One region of the Rhodoglobus sp. G.S.4 genome, then DNA from elsewhere that is predicted to be linked to it. Evidence: riboswitches for the same ligand, from Rfam matches in the RefSeq annotation. Region 1 holds a riboswitch; the other holds the start of a gene.
The links. A riboswitch is a leader RNA that binds a small molecule or an ion and turns the genes downstream of it on or off. The one in region 1 is predicted to bind glycine.
Positions count from the first base shown of each region.

Region 2: another riboswitch for glycine. It lies ahead of gcvT (glycine cleavage system aminomethyltransferase GcvT); the one in region 1 lies ahead of AC061P_RS04670 (L-serine ammonia-lyase).

Region 1 covers NZ_CM152748.1:959,658-963,065, reverse strand. The annotation lists gene AC061P_RS04680 (bifunctional alpha/beta hydrolase/OsmC family protein) at 1-587, shown strand, start outside; gene AC061P_RS04675 (siderophore-interacting protein) at 693-1,520, shown strand; glycine riboswitch at 1,642-1,737, shown strand; gene AC061P_RS04670 (L-serine ammonia-lyase) at 1,885-3,339, shown strand; gene AC061P_RS04665 (pyrimidine reductase family protein) at 3,336-3,408, opposite strand, start outside.
Region 2 covers NZ_CM152748.1:779,706-783,113, forward strand. The annotation lists gene AC061P_RS03845 (ornithine cyclodeaminase) at 1-962, opposite strand, end outside; gene AC061P_RS03850 (Lrp/AsnC family transcriptional regulator) at 1,093-1,524, shown strand; glycine riboswitch at 1,601-1,721, shown strand; glycine riboswitch at 1,723-1,825, shown strand; gene gcvT (glycine cleavage system aminomethyltransferase GcvT) at 1,860-3,017, shown strand; gene gcvH (glycine cleavage system protein GcvH) at 3,020-3,391, shown strand; gene gcvP (aminomethyl-transferring glycine dehydrogenase) at 3,391-3,408, shown strand, end outside.

The DNA of each region.
Region 1 (3,408 bases):
ATCACCTGCTCAGCAACCGCGACGATGCGACCTTCGCTGCAAGCATCATCGCGGCCTGGGCTGCTCGCTATGCCTTCGACGGTGCTGAGACCCCGACTTCAGCCGAAGGCCCGATGACCGTCATCGAGCCGAGCGCCGCTGTCACTACCGACGGTCGTTCAGTTATTGTCCGCGAAAGCGGTCCAGCTCGATATGAACAGCGAGTACTCGCATCGGGGCATGAGTTCATCTCTGACGAGCCTGCACCGCTCAGCGAAAACCACGGACCGAGTCCCTACGATTTGATTCTTGCCGGTCTCGGAAGCTGCACGTCGATCACCATCCGCATGTACGCCGATCGCAAGAAGATGCCCTTGACGGGGGTGAGCGTGCGCTTGACTCGCGAGCGACTGGATGCCGCGACCTGCGAGCATTGCACGGCCACCGAGGGAACCGTCGAGCACATTACGCGCGAGCTCACTCTTGACGGCGATCTCAGCGACGAGCAACGTCAGGCGCTTCTCGTGATTGCCGATAAGTGTCCGGTGCATCGCACCTTGGAGGGCGAGATTTCAATCACAACCAGCGTTACCGCGGCGACAGGGTAGCGACCACCTATCGACATCGCCTAGAACTCTCAGCAGTCTCGCTATAGAGTTATTAGGCAACCCTTATTTTAAGATGAAATGAGCCGGCCCTCGCGCCAACCGCCTATGACCATTGAACGCGATTCCGCCAAGCACCCCCTAATCATCCGCCGGGTCACTGTTAGCGCGGTGAGCCACCCCACGCCGACCATCGCTCGCATCACCCTGAGCGGTGACGAACTCGACGGGTTCGTGGCCAGCGGACCTGCCGACCACGTCAAAATCTTCTTTCCTGACCCCTCGACTGGAGAGCTTTCCGCTCCCGTCATGACCGAGTCTGGCATCAGCAAGCCCCAGGGCGGTGTCGTGATTTCCCGCGATTACACGCCTCTCGGTTTCCGCAGCTCAGAGGGTCAGCACGAGCTTGATATTGATTTTGTTGTTCACGGCGATGAAGGTCCCGCTTCCGCTTGGGCCGGCCACGCCCGCATCGGGGATCCTCTCGTGATCGCTGGACCCCGTGGGTCAAAGTTGCTCCCCCGTGGCGCAACGCACGTAATCCTTATCGCTGACGAAACCGCTCTGCCAACCAGCTCGCGGTGGATCGATATGCTTCCCACTTCGGTGCACGTCACTGCGTTGTTTGATGTTGCCGATGAGACCGTCGAGAGCTATTTCAGCCCCGAACAGAAAGCACGCATGTCTGCTGAGTGGTTCTACCGCCGCGACGGGCTCGGCCAACTCGACGCTGCGCTCCGGGCACTCGGAGAGATTGGCGAATCGACCTACATTTTCCTCGCTGGCGAAGCCACAACGCTTGTCCCTTTGCGCCGCTACCTACGCCGAGAACTGGGTCTGCCCAAACAGCAGGTTTCAGCAGATGGCTACTGGCGTCGAGGAGTCACGAATGCTGACCACCATGAACCGCTCGATCCCACCGATCCGGAAGACTAAAAGAGGCACGCACTCGCGCTGCGCATCCTGACTGCTTGCTCAATTGCGCCTCAGCATCCGCCAGATAGCCGGTCGTCGTTCTCGACCGAAGTGTATGCTGATGGCACAAGTGAACAGCCGTCATACCGCTGCGGGAGAGCCCTTCCGATCGTTGGTTGGCGCCGTAGGAGCAAACCCTCTCCGGGAATCTCTCAGGCACCAGTACCGCAGTGGCTAGGCAACTCTGAAAAGTAGTCGGCCCTGTCCGACTCGCCGACGGGGCAACGTAACGCCACAAGCGTGCGGAAACTCTCAGGCCCGATACAGAGCGGAGAGGACTCAACGACGCCCGCACGAAGATGTGTGGTGAAGAAATGGAGTCACCGTGCCAATTCGCAATCTGACGCCCCGAACCGAAGTACCGACACCCTCGCTCGAAGAGGTGCCCCTCAGCAGCTTCGACCTGTTCACGGTCGGCATTGGCCCATCTAGCTCCCACACCGTCGGCCCCATGCGTGCTGCCGCATCATTCGCTGCCGACCTTGCCGAACACGGGATGCTCGACGCTGTCACGTCGCTCCAGGTCCGGCTCTATGGTTCTCTCGCCGCTACCGGTGCTGGTCACGGCACGATGAGCGCTGTGCTCATCGGGTTGGAGGGCAAACTACCCGACCAGGTTCTTCCAGCAGAGATGGAAAAGATTCTCGAACGAATTGAGAGTACGGGCGTCCTGCAGCTTGCGGAGACACACGAAGTTCCGTTCACGGAGGGCGCGATCGCACTCCACCCGCTCACAGTTCTCGACGGACATCCGAACGGTATGCGATTTGCCGCATACGACAAAGATGACATCGCAGTCCTTGAAGCGACCTACTTCTCCATTGGTGGCGGCTTCATCTACCGGGAGGGTGACAACCGCGACGGCAGCTCGTCCACCGGCCCCGCAGCGGTTGCTGATCCCCTACCCTTCCGTACTGCGGCCCAGCTCTTGGCTCACTGCCGGGCTGAGGGCCTGAGCTTCAGCGGCGTGATGCTTCGAAATGAACTCGCGCGCCGCAGTTACGACGAAGTCGCTGCAGGACTCCTTCACATTCGTGACGTCATGGATGAGTGTAAGAACAATAGCCTTGAGCGCACCGGCAACCTTCCCGGCACTCTGAATGTGCGTCGACGGGCACCCGACTGGCACGCTCGTCTCCGCCGCGAAGACCCCGACCGTGACCCCGCTTTCTGGCAAGAGTGGGTCAACTTGGTCGCTCTCGCCGTCAACGAAGAAAACGCTTCTGGTGGTCGCGTCGTCACGGCACCAACAAACGGCGCAGCAGGCATCATCCCCGCGGTGCTGTTTTATGCCACTCACTATGCTCCCGGCATGAGAGACGCTGACCAGGCAACAAAGGATGATGCGACAGTGCGCTTCCTGCTCGCCAGCGCCGCCGTTGGGGTGCTCTATAAGCGCATGGCATCGATCTCGGGTGCTGAAGTTGGATGTCAGGGTGAAGTTGGTTCCGCATCATCAATGGCCGCGGCGGGACTAGCCGAGATCTTGGGCGGAACACCAGAACAGGTAGAAAACGCCGCCGAAATCGCGATGGAACACAATCTTGGTCTGACCTGTGACCCGATCGGTGGTCTTGTACAGATCCCCTGCATCGAGCGAAATGCTATTGCGGCGGCCAAGGCAATCAACGCCGCAAAAATGGCACTGTGGGGCGACGGCACGCATCGGGTTTCACTCGATGAGGTCATTATTACGATGGCTGAAACGGGCAAGGACATGAGTTCTCGCTACAAAGAGACTTCCATGGGCGGTCTCGCTGTCAATGTTGTGGAGTGCTAACGCGCGGCACGCACATAGCGAAGTAGTAGTGCGCCGTCATCGCCACCGAGTGCTTGCGCCAGTGCCATC
Region 2 (3,408 bases), 180 kb from region 1:
AGATCTAGATCTGTCGCGTAATCGGTGCCGCGAACAGCATCGAAAACGTAGCGCAACGCTGAGAAGTCTTCGATCGCGAAACCAACAGAGTCGAAGAGGGTCACTTCGCTTGGCGAGGTGCGACCGGCAGCGCGGCCAGCCAAGACTTCCCACAGTTCGGTGATCGGCGAGTCTGCTTCGAGCTGCTGAATCTCACCCTCGATGCGGGTCTGCTCGGGGAACTCAACAAACACCGTTGCGTCGCGCACGATTGACGCTTCGAGCTCCGTCTTACCTGGGCAGTCGCCGCCGATTGCATTGAGGTGCATGCCCGGCTCGATCATGTCGGAGGTGAGAATTGTGGCATTCGCTTTGTCTGCCGTGCAGGTGGTGACGATGTCGGCGCCAGAAACGGCATCCGCTGCAGAGGTCGCGCGCACAATCTGGAAGCCGAGTGGTTCAAGGTTGCGGATGAACTTGTCGAGGGCAGCGGGATCGGTGTCCCAAATGCGCAACTCGGTGATACCAAAGGCTGCGCGGAATCCGAGTGCTTGGAATTCTGACTGGGTACCGGTGCCGATGAGGGCGAGCACTTGTGCGTCAGGGCGAGCAAGGGCGCGAGCGGCGAGTACCGATGTTGCCGCGGTACGCAACGCTGTGAGCAGCGTCATCTCTGAGAAGAATGTGGGATAACCGTTGTCAACTCGCGCGAGCATGCCGAGAGCGGTGACGGTCTGGAAGCCGTTTCCTGGGTTTGAGGGGTGGCCGTTAACGTACTTAAAGGCGTACGTTTCGCCGTCGCTTGTTGGCATGAGCTCGATAACGCCCTCTGCCGAATGAGCGGCAACGCGAGCGGACTTGTCGAACTGAGGCCACTTGGCATAATCCTGCTCAAGGTAGCTGACGATGCCCATAATGATTGGCTCGATTCCGGTGTCGGCAATCCAGCGCCCCATGTTGTTGACGTCTACATAGTGGACCATGTCACTCCCTTCGTTTCGGTGTTACTGGTTCCCACGTTACGAATATGCACTATGCACACACAACAACCATTAGACGCGATTAGTTCACAACAACTGAGCAAAATTGAGAGCGCTATTGTACAATTTGCTCATGCCTCAATTGGATGATCTCGACCGACGTCTTCTCGCCGCCCTCAGGGCCGACGCGAGAGAGTCAATAGCGAGCCTGTCACGCCGACTTGGCGTCACGAGGGCAACCGTCACTAGTCGTATTGACCGCCTCGTTAGTGGTGGAACGGTACTCGGATTCTCGGTTCGCATTCGCGAAGACCGGGACCCGTCGACTATTCGAGCAATATCGTTCATCGAGGTCGAGGGGCGGTCGACGGATGCCGTGATTCGCAAGCTGCGCGGAGTTCCCGAGATTCACGAACTCCACACCACAAATGGCGCCTGGGATCTCGTCGCTGACATCCGCACCGACAGCCTGAGTAACTTCGACAGAGTGCTGGCGAGCATGCGCAACGTTGACGGCGTCGTCAACAGTGAGACGAGTTTGCTGCTCAGCTCAGCGCTGCTCTAACCCTTTTTGGCAGTGACAGAGGCGCGAGCATCCGCCCAGCATTGCTATGCTGAGCTAACAACTGAACATCGGGCCGCAACACGATGCGGGAGAGCCGGGCACACGGCGTTGGTCATCTTTCTGACTAGACGCCAGCACGGCACCGAAGGAGCAAGCCTCCCCGCCAATCTCTCAGGTTCATGTACCGCATCGCACTGGCCACTCTGGAAAGAGAACCTCGCATCACCATGAGGTTCCGCCGACGGTGAAAGCGCACTAGTTTGAAGGTGCGTGAAGCTCTCAGGCTCATCACAGAGGGGGAGTTCTATTCACTAGCCACGCGCCGGGAGAACTCCGTGACCGATGTATCAAATTCCGCAGCATCACCAGCTGAATCTTCACCTACTGTCGTGAGGTATTCGCCGCTGCACAGCATTCATGAGCAGTTGGGCGCCACCTTCACCGACTTCGCCGGGTGGATGATGCCGGTGCGATACAGCTCAGACCTTGCCGAACACCATGCGGTGCGCACGGCAGCCGGCATTTTTGACATCTCTCACATGGCCGAAATTCATGTGCGTGGTGCCGATGCTGGTGCTTTTCTCGACTTCGCGCTCGCTGGCAAGCTTTCCGGCATCGCCTTGGCGCAGGCAAAGTACAGTCTGCTGCTCAACGAGGCCGGCGGAATCATTGATGACCTCGTCACTTATCGTCTCGGTGATGATCACTTCTTGGTTGTCGCAAACGCGGGGAACCGTTTTGCCGCAGCGGTGGCACTTTCCGAGCGTAGTGCGGGCTTTGATGTTGCCGTCACCGACGAGAGTGACGATTACGCGCTCATCGCTGTGCAGGGCCCGGTTTCGCGGGCGATTCTCGAAGCGACTGCCGGTCTCACCGACTTCGCTACGCCGCTTGACGAACTCAAGTACTACCGCGAGACGGCCGCAACGTTTGCCGGTACCGACCTCATCATTGGTCGCACCGGTTACACCGGCGAAGACGGTTTCGAACTCTACATTCAGGTGGATGCCGCAGCCGACCTCTGGGCAGCACTCACGGTCGCTGGCGAACCTCTCGGTCTCGTGCCCGCCGGCCTTGCGTGCCGAGACACTCTGCGCCTCGAAGCGGGCATGCCGCTGTACGGTCACGAGTTGAACCTCAGCACCTTCCCGGTCCAGGCCGGTCTTGGTCGTGTTGTTGCGCTCAGCAAGGATGGCGATTTTGTTGGCCGCACTGCAATCGAAGCAGGACCGGATGCCGGTGCTCGCGTTCTCGTCGGACTCACCGCCGAGGGCCGTCGTGCCGGTCGCGCCGACTATCTCATCTTCCACGGCGACACCGAGGTCGGAATCATTACCTCCGGTGCACTTTCGCCGACTCTGGGTCACCCGATCGCTATGGCCTACGTCGATCCCGACGTGAGCGAGATCGGCACCGAGCTTCACATTGATGTGCGGGGCAGTCGCACTGCTGCATCCGTTGTTTCCCTACCCTTCTATAAGAGAGAGGCCTGATCATGGCTGAGAAGAGCGAATTGCAGTACACCGCCGAGCACGAATGGGTGCTCGTTGATGGAAACGTTGCGACCATCGGCATCACCGATTTTGCCGCGGGCAAGCTCGGTGACATCGTCTTCGTCGACCTCCCCAAGGTGGGCGCCACCGTCGCTGAAGGCAAAATTGTCGGCGAAATTGAGTCAACGAAGTCGGTAGGTGAACTCTTCGCTCCCGTTACGGGAACCGTCGTTGAAGCCAACGACGCCGTCTCCGACAGCCCAGAACTCGTCAACAGCGACCCTTTCGGCGAAGGCTGGCTGGTCAAGATCGAATTCACCGAACTTCCGTCGATGCTCAGCCTCGACGAATACACCGCACTGACAGGCGAATAATGCCCAACCCTTACATC